2 regions of the Pseudomonas sp. E1MeOHC2 genome follow, and region 1 is predicted to be linked to the other one. Evidence: riboswitches for the same ligand, from Rfam matches in the RefSeq annotation. Region 1 holds a riboswitch; the other holds the start of a gene.

Region 1 (7,730 bases):
GCGGCCGATGTGGACGTCGATCAGGTTGGTGCCCGGGTCGAAGTGATAGCCCCAGACCTCTTCGAAGATCATCATCCGCGTGATGACCTGGCCGCTGTGGCGCATCAGGTATTCCAGCAGCTTGTATTCGGTGGGCAGCAGGTTGAGCGTGTGCTCGCCGCGCCGCGCCTCGTGGCTGATCAAGTCCAGTTGCAGATCGGCGACTTGCAGGCGGGTCTGGGTCATGGGCACGCTGTTGCGGCGCAACAGCACTTCCACCCGGGCGGCCATCTCGTCCGAGGCGAATGGCTTGGTCAGGTAGTCGTCACCCCCGGCACGCAGGCCGCGCACCCGCTCGTCGACGTCGGACAGGGCGCTGATCATCAGGATTGGCGTGGCGATCTTGAGGCTGCGCAGGGTGGTGACGATAGTCAGGCCATCGACTTCGGGCAGCATACGGTCCAGGGTAATCAGGTCGTAGCCACCGGCAATCGCCTTGGCCAGGCCTTCCCGGCCATTGTCGGCCCAATCCACGTCCAGGCCGTGGCTGGTGAGTTCGGCGACGATTTCCTGGCCGGTGACGGCGTCGTCTTCGATGGTCAGTACGCGTGGCATGCTGGTTCCTGGGCGGCGAGTAGAGACTTGATTGTGCCAAAGAATAGACAAACGGCGATTTAAGAAAAATTCATCTGGCGGGTCGCAGCCGAGCAAACGGCCAAAAAAAGGGGCATGCCATCGTCTGGCATGCCCCTTTTTCAGGCTGTCGCAGTGCCTCAGGCGACTTTGACGATCCAGCCTGCCGGTGCTTCGACGTCGCCGCTCTGGATGCCGGTCAGCTCGTTGTAGAGCTTCTGGGTGACCGGGCCGACTTTTTCCAGGTCATGGAACACGTGCAGCTTGCCGTTGAACTCGATACCACCGATCGGGGTGATCACTGCAGCGGTGCCGCACGCACCGGCTTCGATGAAGCGGTCGAGGTTGTTGATCTCGACATCGCCTTCGATCACTTTCAGGCCCAGGCGCGAGGACGCCAGTTCCATCAGCGACAGGCGGGTGATGCCTGGCAGCACGGAGGCCGATTTCGGCGTGACGAACTCGTTGTTGGCGGTGATGCCGAAGAAGTTGGCCGAACCGACTTCCTCGATCTTGGTGTGGGTCAACGGGTCGAGGTAGATGGCATCGGCGAAGTTCGCCTTCTTGGCTTCGGCGCCCGGCTGCAGGCTGGCGGCATAGTTGCCACCGACCTTGGCCGCGCCGGTGCCTTGCGGGGCGGCACGGTCGAAGCTGGAGATCTGGAAGTTGTGCGGCTTCATGCCGCCCTTGAAGTACGAGCCAACCGGGATGGCGAAGATCGAGAAGATGAACTCGGGGGCGGTGCGCACGCCGATGTTGTCACCGGTGCCGATCACGAACGGGCGCAGGTACAGGGCGCCTTTGCCATGCGGTGGCACGAAGTGCTCGTTGGCCTTGACCACTTGCTTGCAGGCCTCGATGAACACATCGGTCGGCACGTGCGGCATCAGCAGGCGGGCGCAGCTGCGCTGCATGCGTGCGGCGTTCTGGTCCGGGCGGAACAGGTTGATCGAGCCGTCCTTGCAGCGGTAGGCCTTGAGGCCTTCGAAGCACTGCTGGCCGTAGTGCAGGGCAGTGGAGCCTTCACTGATGTGCAGTACGTTGTCGTCGGTCAGGGTGCCTTTGTCCCATTCGCCATTGCGCCATACGGACAGGTAGCGTTTGTCGGTCTTGATGTAGTCGAAACCCAGCTTGTCCCAGTTAATGCTCTCGTTACTCATGACACCCTCGATTGTCTTGCAGATGCCCGATCGCTCGGGCTGCTGTTATATGCGCACGACGCCACGATAATACATCCGTCGCGGATCGGGAACGGCCAGTCACGAATTGCTGGGCGCTGATGCACTCAAAGATGCCAGTAATCATCCAGCGCGAGCCTTTCGAGCAGCACCGCATCATGGGAAACCACCACCAGCGCCCCCCGAAAATGCCCAAGCATGCATTCCAGCGCGGCTAGTGACGGCAAGTCCAGATGGTTACCGGGTTCATCCAGCAGCAACAGGTCCAGCGGCCGTTCGCGGTACAGCACGGCAGCCAGTGCGGCCTTGAGCCGTTCACCGCCACTGAGCAGGGCGCTGGGCAGCTCAACACGCACCGCATCAAGGCCCAACTGCGCCAGCCGGCTGCGCAATTCACTCTGTGCCAAGGTCGGGTTGGCCTGGCGCAGGTGGTCGAGCACGGTGGTTTGCCCCGATAGCACGCTGCAATGCTGATCGAGCAAGGCCACTTCGCCGCTCAGGCGGACGATGTCGGACGGCACGGTCAAATCGCCATTCAGCACGCGCAGCAAGGTGGACTTGCCACTGCCGTTGGCGCCGACCAGGCCCACACGCTGGCCCACGCACAGCCGCAGGTTCAAGGGTTTGCTGTTGCCATGCGGCAGACGCAGTTGTTGCAGAGCCAGTACTTCCCTCCCAGGGTGACGTTGAGGGGTCGGTGCATGCAGGATGATGGTACTGCTCTGTTCAACTTCACGGGCTGCATCACGGACGTGAACTTGCAGGGCCTGTAAGGCTTCGCGATGGTCGCGGCGCTGTTTGCCAGCCGTGGCCTGGCTGCGCTCCTGCTGACGATCCAGCAGAATCTTCGCCTGGTTTGCGTGCTTGGCCTGGCGCCCGGCGCGCGCCTGGTGGCGCTCAAGGTCTTCGCGCTGGCGCTGAAGTTCGTGGGCGTGACGTTGGCGCTCGTGTTTGAGTCGAGCAAGTTGCTGCTGTGCCAATTCCGTTTGTTTGGCTTTTTGCGTGGCATAGAGGCTGAAGTTGCCCCCGAACGCCTGCAAACCGAGGCTGGACAGCTCGACGATACGCGACATGTGTTCAAGCAGGCTGCGGTCGTGGCTGATAACCAGCAAGCCTCGGTCCCAGGCCTGGATCATGGTCAGCAACTGCGCGCGGGCCTCGGCATCCAGATGATTGCTCGGTTCGTCCAGAATCAAATAGTCGGCGTCGCTGAGCCAGGCACCGATCAAGGCCACGCGCATGGCTTGGCCACCGCTGAGGCTGCGGGTCGGCTGGTGCCAGTCGAGCTGGCCGAGGCCCTGTCGGTCAAGTTGCAACTGGAGTTGCTCGCGTATATCCCAGCGCTCACCTACTGTGTCGTAATCGACTGGATCGACGCTGCCCTGTTCAATGCGCTTCAACGCCGCGATCACCGTACCTGCCTGGGCAAGGTCGGCTACCGTGGCGCTTTGCTGGATGACCTGTTGATTCAGGTGATGGATGCGACCATGCCGAAGGCAGCGCCCGCTGCTGGGCTCGCGCTGGCCGGCCAGGATCTGTCCGAGCAGGCTTTTACCCACGCCATTGCGCCCGACCATGCCCGTACGGCGCTGATCGAACGATTCGCTGAGATCGGAAAACAACAGCTTGCCGTCAGGCAAAGCCAAAGAGACGCTGTCCAGCGTCAGGATCGACGTATTCGTCATGCACAACTCCACTCATGCCGCGACATCTCCGGAGCGAACCGGAGGCTGAAGACTGGCCGTCGAAGGGACGGCGGCATCAATGGCGCATTGGACGAATACCTCGTAGGAGTGGAAGCAGGATCGTATCGGACCGGCGAAGGCAGGTAAAGCGCCGCCCGCCGCTAGGCCTCAGCGCCCCCGCAGCCGTTTGCTCCAATCCCCGCCGTGGCTGCGGCTGCACGCCTCTTCACTGTCAAAACGCACGTGCCAGGCCAGGTGGTCCAGGCGAACCCCTACGTCATCAAGCGCCTGGCCGGTCAGCGCCAGCATGCGCGCCTTGGCATCCCCAGCCAGTGCGGTGGATTTATCCGCCTCGCGCTCGAACACCCAGGTGATGCGCAAGCTGGCGGGGAAGCTGTCGGGGTCGAGGTGGTGGGTGAGCCAGCTGAACCCGACGATTTCTGCCTTGGCTGTTTCGCAGGCCTCCGTCAGGCAAAGCACCAGCTCACGTTCCACGCGCGCTATCTCGCGCTTGCCCATGGCCTTCACTGGGTGGCCTCGTCGTCGATCTGCTGACAAAAGCGCAGGCGGTTGCCGAACGGGTCGTAAACCTGCATCTGCAGGCCCCAGTCCAGGCGCTCGGCCTCGGGGCGGGCGTAGCCATAGCGCTTGGCCTGCAGCTCGCGTTCGAGGGCGCGCAGGTCGTCGATGCGGGCGAACACGGTCGAGCCGGGGGTGGCATCGCCATGGTGTTCGCTAAGGTGCAGGATCAGCCCGTCGCGGTGTATTTGCGCGTACAGGGGCAGTTCCGGGCTGAAGCGGTGCTCCCAGTCCAGGCTGAAACCGAGAAAGTCGAGGTAGAACTCTTTGGCCTTGTCGACCGAAAAAATACGCAGTACCGGGATGGCGGGGGCGAGCGGCATAAGGCGTCCTTGGCCGTTGGCGAAGGTGCAACTGTAGCGCAGTTGTGCCGTTGCTTGCGCATCTCTGGCCGCTTGGCGGGCGGCAATGGTTGACCACCTGCCAGCCACTGCGTAGCCTTGCCACTTCGAGGTTCTTCGGCCAGGCCGAAGCTAAGACGGGAACGCGGTACAAGCCGCGGCTGCCCCCGCAACTGTAAGCACCGACAACGGGTCGACACAGCCACTGCGCAATCACGCGGGAAGGCGTCGTGCCCTCCAGCCCTGCTATTTATCGCGCGGCGGGTACGGTGCGAGCCAGGAGACCTGCCTCGAAGCGATTTCGACTTTCAACCGGGCGGGGTGATCCGGTGGCGAACAAGCCCGGCCGACCTGGCCCGTGGCTTTCGTCCTGCATGCCCGCGCCATCTTGCCAAGGGCATCGCGACATGAAAACACTGGCCAAACTCCCCGTCACCATCGTTACCGGCTTCCTCGGTTCGGGCAAGACCACCTTGCTCCGCCACATGCTCGACAACGCCCAGGGCCGCCGTATTGCGGTAATCGTCAACGAATTCGGCGAATTGGGCATCGATGGCGAAATCCTCAAGCAGTGCAGCATCGGCTGCACCGAGGAAGAAGCCAGCGGCCGCGTTTACGAGCTGGCCAATGGCTGCCTGTGCTGCACCGTGCAGGAAGAGTTCTTCCCGGTGATGCGCGAGCTGGTGGCCCGCCGTGGCGACCTCGACCACATCCTCATCGAAACCAGTGGCCTGGCGCTGCCAAAACCGTTGGTACAGGCCTTCCAGTGGCCGGAAATCCGTAACGCCTGCACCGTCGACGCGGTCATCACCGTAGTCGACAGCCCGGCTGTGGCGGCTGGTACCTTTGCCGCCTACCCGGACCAGGTGGACGCACAGCGCAAGCTCGACCCCAACCTGGACCACGAGTCGCCGCTGCATGAACTGTTCGCCGACCAGTTGGCCAGTGCCGACCTGGTGGTCCTGAACAAGGCCGACCTGATTGACGCCGAAGGCCTGGCCAAGGTGCGCGCCGAGGTGGCCGAAGAGCTGCCGCCTGCCGTCAAGGTGGTCGAGGCCAGCAGTGGTCGCCTGCCACTGGAGGTGCTGCTGGGTGTTGGCGCCGAGTCCGAGGCGCATATCGATGGCCGTCGTACCCACCACGACTCGCACCACGATGGCGATGATCATGACGATCATGACCACGACGCCTTCGATTCGATCTCCATCGACCTGCCCGAGGCGGACGAAAGCCTGTTGCTCGATGCCCTGACCCAGTTGGTGGTCGAGTTCGGTATCCTGCGCGCCAAAGGCTTCGCGGCCATTCCGGGCAAGCCGATGCGCCTGCTGGTGCAAGGTGTGGGTACCCGCTTCGACAAGCACTTCGACCGCGCCTGGCGCGCCGACGAGCCGCGTATCACACGCCTGGTGCTGATCGGTCGGGAGCTGGACGCCGTGCAACTCGAAGCGCGCCTGCGCCAAGCCCTGGGCGCCTGACCCATGCACCTGCTGCGGACCCAGCCCGGCGGCTTCGTGCCGGATGACAGCATCGCCGACCTCGGCCAGACCCCCGCCGACCTGGTGATCCTCTGCAGCGGTGATTCACACCTGGCATTGCTCGCCGACACCGCCGAGCAACTGCCTGAGGACTACCCCAGCCTGCGCCTGGCCAACCCGATGCAGGTGCAGAACCATGCCTCGGTCGACCTGTATGTGGACGAGGTACTGCGCCATGCCAAGGTCATCCTGGTGTCGTTGCACGGTGGCGTTGGCTACTGGCGCTATGGCGTCGAGCAGTTGGTTGCCCTGGCGGCCCGTGGCGTGCAGCTTATTCTGGTGCCGGGCGACGACCGCCCGGACCCGGAGCTGACCGGCCTGGGCACGGTGACCGGCGATCAGGCCGAACGCCTCTGGCACTACCTGCGCCAGGGCGGCAAGGCCAATGCCCTCAACCTGTTCAACTGCCTGGCCAGCCAATGGCTGGGCCGTGACTATGGCTGGGACGAACCGCAGCCATTGCCCCGCACCTCGGTGTATCACCCGGCCAAAGGCAGTGCACTGCTTGAGGACTGGTACGCGCAGTGGCACCCGGAGCACCCGGTGGCGCCGCTGCTGTTCTACCGGTCACACCTGCAGGCGGCCAACACCGCGTTCATCGACGTCTTCTGCGAACGCTTGCTGGCGGCGGGGCTCAACCCCTTGCCGATTGCCGTGGCCAGCCTCAAGGAAAGCGCTTGCCTGGAACAGGTCGAGGCCTGGCTGGATGAGGTCGGCGCCGAGATCCTGATCAATACCACAGGGTTTGCCCTGTCCAGCCCCGAACGCCCCAACCTGCGCCCGTTTCGCCGCGACATCCCGGTGTTGCAGGCTATTTGCGCGCAAGACAATCAAACCGGCTGGGAGGCCAGTGAGCAGGGCCTGGGCGCGCGTGACCTGGCCATGCACATTGCCTTGCCGGAGCTGGACGGGCGCATCATCACGCGCCCGGTCAGCTTCAAGGACATGGCCTGGCGCAGCGAGCGCAGTCAGTCCGACGTGGTCTGCTACCGCGCCCACCCCGAACGCATGGATTTCGTTGCTGAACTGGCCCGGCGCTGGGTAGCGCTGGCCCGCCTGCCCAATGGGCAGAAGCGCGTAGCGCTGGTGCTGGCCAACTACCCGACCCGCGACGGCCGGATTGGTAATGGGGTGGGGCTGGACACACCGGCGGCCGCCTTGAACATCCTCCAGGCACTGCAGGCCGAAGGTTATCCGTTGGCTGACCTGCCCGGCACTGGCACGCAGTTGATCCACCAGTTGCTTGGCGGCGTGACCAATGACCTCGACCATCTGGATCAGCGCCCCTGCGCGCAGAGCCTGAGCCTGGATGACTATCAGGCCGCTTTTTCGCGCCTGCCTGAGGCCAATCGCCAGGCGGTGCTGGAGCGTTGGGGGCCACCCGAGCAAGACCCGATGTACCGCAGTGGTCGGTTGATGGTCGCGGGCCTGCGCTTCGGCCTGACCTTCGTCGGCATCCAGCCGGCGCGGGGCTACCAGGTCGATCAGAGCGCGGTGTATCACGACCCTGACCTAGTACCGCCACACGCTTACCTAGCGTTTCATTTCTGGCTGCGTCATGCCTTTGCTGCCGATGCGGTCATCCATGTTGGCAAGCATGGCAATCTGGAATGGCTGCCCGGCAAGGGCGTGGGCCTGTCTGCGCAATGCTGGCCGGACGCATTGCTCGGCCCGCTGCCGAACATCTACCCGTTCATCGTCAACGACCCGGGTGAGGGCGCCCAGGCCAAGCGCCGGACTCAGGCGGTGATCATCGATCACCTGATGCCACCACTGACCCGCGCCGAAACCTACGGCCCG
Region 2 (7,730 bases), 320 kb from region 1:
CACGGTAGGCGCAGCGCAGCAGGCTGGTCTTGCCGCTGCCGTTGGGGCCGATCAAACCGACGAACTCGCCCTGCGCCACTCGCAGGTCCACGCCTTGCAGCAGCGGGCGCGGTGCCCGCCCCCGTTCATGCAGGGCCCAATCCAGGGCCTCGATGTGCAGTTGCGTCATGCGCATCCCCTTCAGCAAGCACCGGCCAATGGCCGGTGCGACAGGCTTAGAAGCTGTAGTCAGCTGTGACGAAGAACGAGCGCGGTTCACCCAAGTACCACTGCCGGCCATTGTTGCCGGTGGTGGTGGCGTATTGGCGGTCGAACAGGTTGTTCAACTGCAGGCCCAGGGTAAGGTCCGGTTGCACGTGCCAGTCCACATTGGCATCGACCACGGTGTAGCTGGGCACCTCGACGGTGTTGGCATTGTCGGCGTAACGGCTGTCGACATAGCGCGCCCCTGCACCGACGCTGAAGCGGTTGCCAAAGTCCTTGCTCAGCCACAGGTTGGCCGAGCGTCGCGGTACGTTGATCGGCTGATTGCCCGAATAATCATTGGCGCCACTGGCAAACTCGTCGTACTCCGCGCGCACCCAGGCGGCGTTGGCGGACAGCTGTACGTCGTAGGGCAGGCGCAGTTCGAGGCTGGCTTCGATCCCATCCGACGACTGCTGGCCGACCTGCTGTTGCAGCGTCGGGTTGAGCGGGTCGGTGCTCAGCAGTTTCTTCTTGACGATGTGATAGGCCGCCAGGGTCCACTCCCCTCGCCCGTCCGGCAGCAGCTGCTTGATGCCTACCTCGGTTTGCTTGGCAGTGCTCAGGTCCCATTGCTGCTGCGCGGCGTTGAGGGTCAGCAGGTTGCTCACGCCTTCGGTGCTGGTGGCGTACTGGGTGTAAAGCGACAGGTCTTCGGTCAGCGCAAACACCAAACCGGCGCGCCAGTTGTCGCCGGACAAGCTGCGATCGGTGCGGGTATCGGCATCCAGGTCGTCGCGGTTCAGGTGCACCTGGTCGCGGCGCACACCGGTGATCAACGACAGGCGCTCGGTCAGTTGCGTGCGGTTTTCGGCGAACAGCGAGAACTGCTTGGCCTGGTTGGCTTCGCGCGAGCGGTACGGGTCGTTGCTGATGTACTCGCCGCCACCGGAACCGGACAGCGGCACCGTATCGGTCAGGGTGTTGCCGAAGTCGTGCTTGCGTACAAAACGGATCGTGTTGTAGTCGGCGCCGACCACGGTCTGGCTGTCCAGACCGAACAGCGGGTGTTGCAGGGTGAACGACTGGCGATCACCGAGCTGCTCCTGGGTCTGCTTGATGCTGATGAAGCTGCTGCGCTGAACCTGGTCACCTGGCAACCAGGTGTAGGTCTCGGCGTTGCGCCAGCGGCGCTGGGCCTTGAGGAAGTACAGCTGGTTGCTGGCGGTCAGGTTGTCGTTGATCACCCAGTCGGTCACCAGCCGCGTGGACTGGTCGTTGTAATGCACCTCGGCATTGTTGACGTTGTAGTTGTGATCGCGCAGCGACTCGCGGAAATGCCCATCCACCAACGGCGTACCCATGTACTGTTGCGGGTCCTGGTCAGCGTTGTCGTGGCTGAGGGTAAAGCTCAGCGTATCGCTGGGTTGCCAGCGCAGCGAGCCGCTGATGGCGAGGCTCTGCGAATCACCCCGGTCGACCCAGCCGTTGCTGGCCTGCTTGTTGAGGTTCAGGCGATAGCTCAAGGTATCGGTCAACGAGCCGCCGCTGTCCAGGGCCATCTGCCGACGGTCGTCCGAGCCGTAGCCCAGGCGCAGGTGATTGCGGATCTCACCTTCGAACGGCTTCTTCGGCACCACGTTGATCACCGCGCCCGTGGCGCCCTCGCCGTACAGCACCGAAGCCGGGCCGCGCAGTACATCGATGCGCTCGACCGACCAGGTGTCCACCGGGAAGGTCACCGTGCCGGCGCCCACGTACAAGCGGGTACCATCGTAGAGCTGCATGGTCGAACTGTGCCCGGTAAAACCACGGGCCGACAGCGCCGTGCCGCCGTTGCCGGGGGTGCCGATGAAGGTGATGCCGGGCGAACGGGTGACTGCGTCCTGAACGGTTGCGTTGTTGCGCGTGAGGATTTGCTCGGCACTGATGCTGGTCACGCTGGCGGGCGTTTCCAGCGGCGTCAGGCCAAGCCGCGAGCCACTGGTGCTTGGGGTGCGCAGGTCGGGCTGAGGGTTGCCCTCGGCCGTGCCGGTAATGTCCGTGGCCGGGAGCGCCAGGGCGTTCTCCGCCTCGGCGGCGTGGGCTGCAACGCAAACAAAAGCACAAGGCACCAGGCTTGCACGCAGCAGCGTGCCTGGCAGAGAACTGAACAGCGAATAACGGGACATGTCGTTCCACTTGAAGCAGGAATGAAAGAATCCCGGGGGAACAACGCAAAGAGGAATCGCGGGCAGGCACGCCCACGGAAACCGGCCTGCGCCCGCCCACCGCGGGTTTGCCAAACGATGCTTCAGGCCGGTCTCCGGGCTCGCGAGGGTCATGAAGCATTCACCTTCCCATGCCAGGGCACAGTGGTGTCTCGAATGCTTCGCTCGCATACCGTTGCGGGGGCAGCGCCGGACTGATCATCGCACGATGACGAACCGGCTTCCCGTTTCACCCCATGCACGGCGGCAGGGGGCACCTGAAACAGGCGCGCAGATGACCATCAAAATGCCGCTACGTCAACTGGCCGGTGGATTCTTCACCGATTCTTTTACCGCTTCCTTGGCTTGCTCGCCCTTGGCCTTCAACGTGTCCACCGCATCGCCAAGCTTTTCGCCCAGCCCGGCACCGGTGTGCGCAGGGCCGGGGTTGAACGGGCGATTTTGATTGAAGCCCAGCCAGGCCAGGCCAAGGACCGTGAAGGTGGTCGGCACGGGATTGTTTTTCAAGGTCGTGCCAAGGTTATGCAAGAACTCCCCGCGCTGGGAAACATCGCTGGCGCGGTCAGGCGTCGGCGCGGTGCTGTGGTAGGGCTCACTGCTGCCATACGCTGACGGCGGCGAAGAAGGCGTTGTGACGTGGCTGGCGCTGGAACGCAGAAAGCGTGACAAGGCAAAACCGACGAGAGAATGGCCAGGGTCAGTGCGTGATAGCTGATAAGCTGTGAACCCTTCGCGCGGCACACGGCCAAGAGCCCAACACGTGTAACCTAGGAAGCCAGCTCGACCATGCACAACCTCGACAACTACAAGATCATCGCAGACAGCATCGCTACCCTGCTCTTCCCGCATGCCGAGGTGATCATCCACGAGGTGAGTAGCCGCACTGTCGTTCATATCGCAAACAACTTCTCCAAGCGTCAACTCGGTGACGACTCCGCGCTTGACGAATTTCCCGGCGATACCTCCAGCCTTTCCAGCCTGGGCCCTTACGAGAAACTGAACTGGAATGGTCAGAACATTCGTTCGATCACCAGCGTGTTGAAAGGCCCCGAGGGCCAAACCGACTTCCTGTTGTGCATCAACCTGAATTTGTCCGTGCTGGAGCAGGCACGGGCTGCATTGGATGCCTTTTTCCAGGTGAGCCGGCTCATCCCTCAACCCGACGTGCTGTTCAAGGATGACTGGCAGGAGCGGATCAATACGTTCCTGCACGCGTGGTTGGCAGAACGTCAGCTTTCGCTCAATACACTCAACATGAAAAGCAAACGTGAACTCATCGATGCGCTCTTCCATGAAGGTGCTTTTGACGGCCGCAGTGGCGCGGACTATGTCGCCAACGTGCTGAGCATGGGGCGCGCCACTGTTTACAAATACCTGAAAGCCCTTCGCGAAAACACGTGATCCCCCTGCTGCAAAGCCGAAACGTTGTCAGTCTGGCAGCGCTGCGACAATCGACATTTCGACCAGCACAGCAGGCTCATACAACTTGGCTTGCACCGTTGCACGGGCCGGCGCACACCCCAACGGCAGCCACGCATCCCACACGCGATTCATGCCCGCGAAGTCCGCTTCGATGTCTTTGAGGTAAATGGTTGCGGACAGAATCCGGGTCTTGTCTGTGCCTGCCTGGTCGAGCAGTCGTTCGATATTGTGCAAGGTTTCGCGGGTTTGCTGTTCCACATCCGCCGTGAAATCGTCGGCTACCTCACCTGACAGATAAACGGTGCCTTGGTGCTTGACCACCAAGCTCATGCGGGCATCCGTGTGCAGGCGTTCGATCGTCATTCTGAAATTCCTTGTCTTGTTGTTAAGAGTGATCGTTGTACCCCTTAATAGATATTCTGTCCACGCGAGACTTTTTGACTGTAAGTAGTAAGGCCTGAAGCAGGTGTCGGAGTTCCTGCGTGAGCAACCATCAGCCCACCACCGGCTTCAACAACGCCTGCGCCTCGTAGAGCGGCGGCAGGTAGCGCAGCCTAATCTCGTCGACGCTTAACCGCGAGGCGTGGGTGGTGATCGTCAGGGTTGCCTTGAGTTGACCCCCACGGTCCAGCAGCGGCACACCCAGCACACGCATGCCAATTTCGTACTCCTGGTCGACGATGCTGTAGCCCTGCTGGCGCACGCGCTGCAGTTCTTCTTCCAGCCGCGCCCTATCTGTCTGCGTATAGGGCGTGAGCGGGCGTAAGGGGTTGCGCGAGAAGTAGCCATCGCGCGCGGCTTCATCCAGCGCCGCCAGCCAGATTCGCCCGCCGGCGGTGCAGTACATCGGCACCCGCGAGCCGGGCCTGATCGACAGCGAGGCGATGTGGCTGTAGCGGCTACGCACCAGGTGGATGATTTCATCGCCGTCGCGCGTGCCGACCGAGACATGCTCCTGGGTCTGGCGCGCCACCTGCTCGACGATCGGCCGCAGCATGCGCGGCAGCTGCGCCGAGTCCACGTAGGCCTGGCCGATGCGCAGCGCCTTGGGCGTGAGCCAATAGTGGCGGCTGTCGGTGTCGGCAAAGCCTTCGTGCACCAACGTCAGCAGAAAGCGACGGGCAGCGCTGGGGGTAAGGCCAGACTGCCTGGCCGCCTGCGGCACCGTCAGGCGCGGCTGATCGACGCTGAACAGCTGCATCAATGCCAGGCCTTTTTGCAAGCCCGCGATCAGGTCGCGGGGGTGAATCTCGGGTTTGTCCATGTGTTCACGTCCTGACGGGGGATTCCCCAGTCAAAATACGGCGTTCACCTCCAATAATCGCTACCTGACTGCGATTATCGCACTGCAAGCCCGACAAGCGCATTTCCCTGGCCCCTGCACCCCGTCACCCTTGCCTGCACAACAACAGCAAGCACGGAGGTCAGCATGATTCGGGGCTCGACAGAACTGGTCGCCATCGTCGGTTCACCCATCGCCCAGGTGAAATCGCCTGAAAACTTCAACACCTGGTTCGCCAGCAACGGCTGCGACCTGGCAATGCTCCCCATCGACCTGCAAGAAGGTGCGCTGGATGCCTTTGTCGGCAGCCTGCGCGCCTGGCGCAACCTGCGCGGTTGCGTGGTCACCGTGCCCTACAAGCAGGCACTGGCCGCGCGCCTGGACGGCCTCAGCGAGCGCGCTGCCGCACTGGGGTCGGTCAACGTGCTGCGCCGCCACAGTGACGGTCGCCTGCTGGGCGACAATGTCGACGGCGCAGGCTTTCTCGGCGCCGCACGCAAGCAGGGCTTTGAGCCGGCGGGCAAACGCGCGCTGGTGATTGGCTGTGGCGGGGTGGGCAGTGCAATCGCCTATGCGCTGGGTGAAGCGGGCGTGTCTCAGGTCACCCTAAGCGACCCCAGCGCTGCCCGTGCTGGCGCGCTTTGCGCAGTGCTCGGCACAGCCTTCCCCAACCTCGATATCACCACTCAATACCACTCGCTGGAAGCGTTCGACCTGCTGGTCAATGCTTCGCCGGTCGGCATGGGCGGTGCCGATGAGCTGCCGCTGGCGAGCGCGCTGCTGGACACCCTGCAGCCCTCCACCCTGGTTGCCGACGTGGTCACCTCGCCGGAAATCACCCCCTTGTTGCACAGGGCACGCCAGCTCGGTTGTGCGATCCAGACCGGGCCGCAGATGGCCTTCGCCCAACTCGGCCAGCTAGGCGCCTTCATGGGCGTCACCCCGCTGGAGATTTGAGGCCATGGCCGCTATCGAACAGGTGTACGACCTGGTCGTCCTCGGCCCTGCCCTCACCTTCGGCTGGCTCGCCGCCAGCCCTATTGCCGAACGCCTGAAGGCGCCGGCCCCTTACCAGGAGACTGTTGCATGTACTACGAACTGAGAACCTACACCCTCGACCCGCTGAAAATGGCCGACTGGCTGGCCCTGTACCAGAGCCACGCGCTGGCGGTGCAAAGCGAACACCTGGGCAAGCTGGTCGGTTTCTTCACCAGCGAATTCGGCGAGGTCAACCAAGTGGTGCACCTGTGGGGCTATACCAGCCTCGACGACCGCATGCAGCGCCGCGCGGCGATGGCGGCGGACCCGCGCTGGGCGGAATTCTCGCAACGCAACCGCGAGCTGGGCGCCGTACTGCGGCTGCAATCGCGGTTGATGCGCCCGACCGGCTTTTCGCCGCTGCAGTAAGTAACTGCCCCTCGAACCGGACCGGAGCGCCGCCATGCAATCCCTGGAATGTGACGTACTTGTCCTCGGCTCCGGCGCCTCTGGCCTGGCTGCCGCGGTAACCGCCGCCCATCACGGCCTGAAGGTGATCGTCGCGGAAAAGGCCAGCCACTTCGGCGGCACCAGCGCCTGGTCGGGGGGGTGGTTATGGATACCCCGCAACCCGCTGGCGATCGCCGAAGGCATCGTCGAAGCCGATGGCGCGCCAGAGCGCTACCTGCGCACGCAGACCCATGTCAGCGAACTGGACCCACGCCAACAGGCGTTTTTGCGCCATGGGCCGGAGATGGTGGCGTTTTTCCAGCAACATACTGCGGTGCAGTTCCAGTCCGGCACTAAGATGCCCGACATGCACGAGGGGGACGGCAGTGCGCGCGGCGGGCGTTCCCTGTGCGCGCAACCGTTTGACGGGCGCCTGCTCGGGCACTGGGTGCACAAACTGCGGCCACCTCTGGACATCGTCAGCCTGGCCGGCATGGGCATCGCCGGTGGCGCGGACATGGCCGCTTTCTTCAACGCCAGCCGTTCGCCCAAGGCGGCCTGGCACGTCGGCAAACGCCTGCTGCGCCACGGTCGCGACCTGTTGCTGCATCGTCGCGGGCTGCAGTTGGTCAACGGCAATGCACTGGTGGCACGCCTGCTGCGCAGTGCCCTCGACCTGGGCGTGACGCTGCTGAACGACAGGCAAGGCGTCCGCCTGCTGAGGGATGGGCGCATCACCGGTGTAGCGTTCAGCGATGGCCAGGTGATCCACGCCCGACGCGGTGTGGTGCTGGCCTGTGGCGGCTTCCCCCATGACCGCCAGCGCATCGCCCAACTGATACCCCACGCGCCCGAGGGCGACTGCCACTACTCCGCCGCACCGCCACAAAACAGTGGCGATGGCCTGCGCTTGGGCGAGCAGGTCGGCGCACAGGTAACCAACTCGGCGGCCCACGCCGGGGCCTGGGCGCCGGTATCGCAGGTGCCGCGAGGCGACGGCAGCCTCGGCCATTTCCCGCACCTGATCGACCGCGCAAAGCCGGGCTTCATTGCCGTGCGCCGCGACGGTCGGCGGTTCGTCAACGAGGCCGACAGCTACCATGACTTCATGAATGCACTGTTCGCGGCCACGCCACCCGGCGAACCACCTGAGGCCTGGTTGATCTGCGATCACCCCGCGCAGCGGCGCTATGGCATCGGCTGGG

The links. A riboswitch is a leader RNA that binds a small molecule or an ion and turns the genes downstream of it on or off. The one in region 1 is predicted to bind cobalamin.
Region 2: another riboswitch for cobalamin. It lies ahead of ACSSU5_RS00100 (TonB-dependent receptor); the one in region 1 lies ahead of cobW (cobalamin biosynthesis protein CobW).

Annotation. Positions count from the first base shown of each region.
Region 1 covers NZ_CP196675.1:5,549,517-5,557,246, reverse strand. Annotated here, with positions in the region: gene ACSSU5_RS25260 (response regulator transcription factor) at 1-594, opposite strand, end outside; gene ACSSU5_RS25255 (branched-chain amino acid aminotransferase) at 753-1,772, opposite strand; gene ACSSU5_RS25250 (ATP-binding cassette domain-containing protein) at 1,898-3,475, opposite strand; gene ACSSU5_RS25245 (hypothetical protein) at 3,644-4,003, opposite strand; gene ACSSU5_RS25240 (VOC family protein) at 4,000-4,377, opposite strand; cobalamin riboswitch at 4,489-4,702, shown strand; gene cobW (cobalamin biosynthesis protein CobW) at 4,803-5,870, shown strand; gene cobN (cobaltochelatase subunit CobN) at 5,874-7,730, shown strand, end outside.
Region 2 covers NZ_CP196675.1:26,871-34,600, forward strand. Annotated here, with positions in the region: gene ACSSU5_RS00095 (ABC transporter ATP-binding protein) at 1-169, opposite strand, end outside; gene ACSSU5_RS00100 (TonB-dependent receptor) at 216-2,354, opposite strand; cobalamin riboswitch at 2,463-2,669, opposite strand; gene ACSSU5_RS00105 (hypothetical protein) at 2,691-3,062, opposite strand; gene ACSSU5_RS00110 (helix-turn-helix transcriptional regulator) at 3,180-3,794, shown strand; gene ACSSU5_RS00115 (RidA family protein) at 3,822-4,178, opposite strand; gene ACSSU5_RS00120 (IclR family transcriptional regulator domain-containing protein) at 4,309-5,079, opposite strand; gene ACSSU5_RS00125 (shikimate dehydrogenase family protein) at 5,245-6,054, shown strand; gene ACSSU5_RS00130 (hypothetical protein) at 6,059-6,199, shown strand; gene ACSSU5_RS00135 (NIPSNAP family protein) at 6,184-6,504, shown strand; gene ACSSU5_RS00140 (FAD-dependent oxidoreductase) at 6,539-7,730, shown strand, end outside.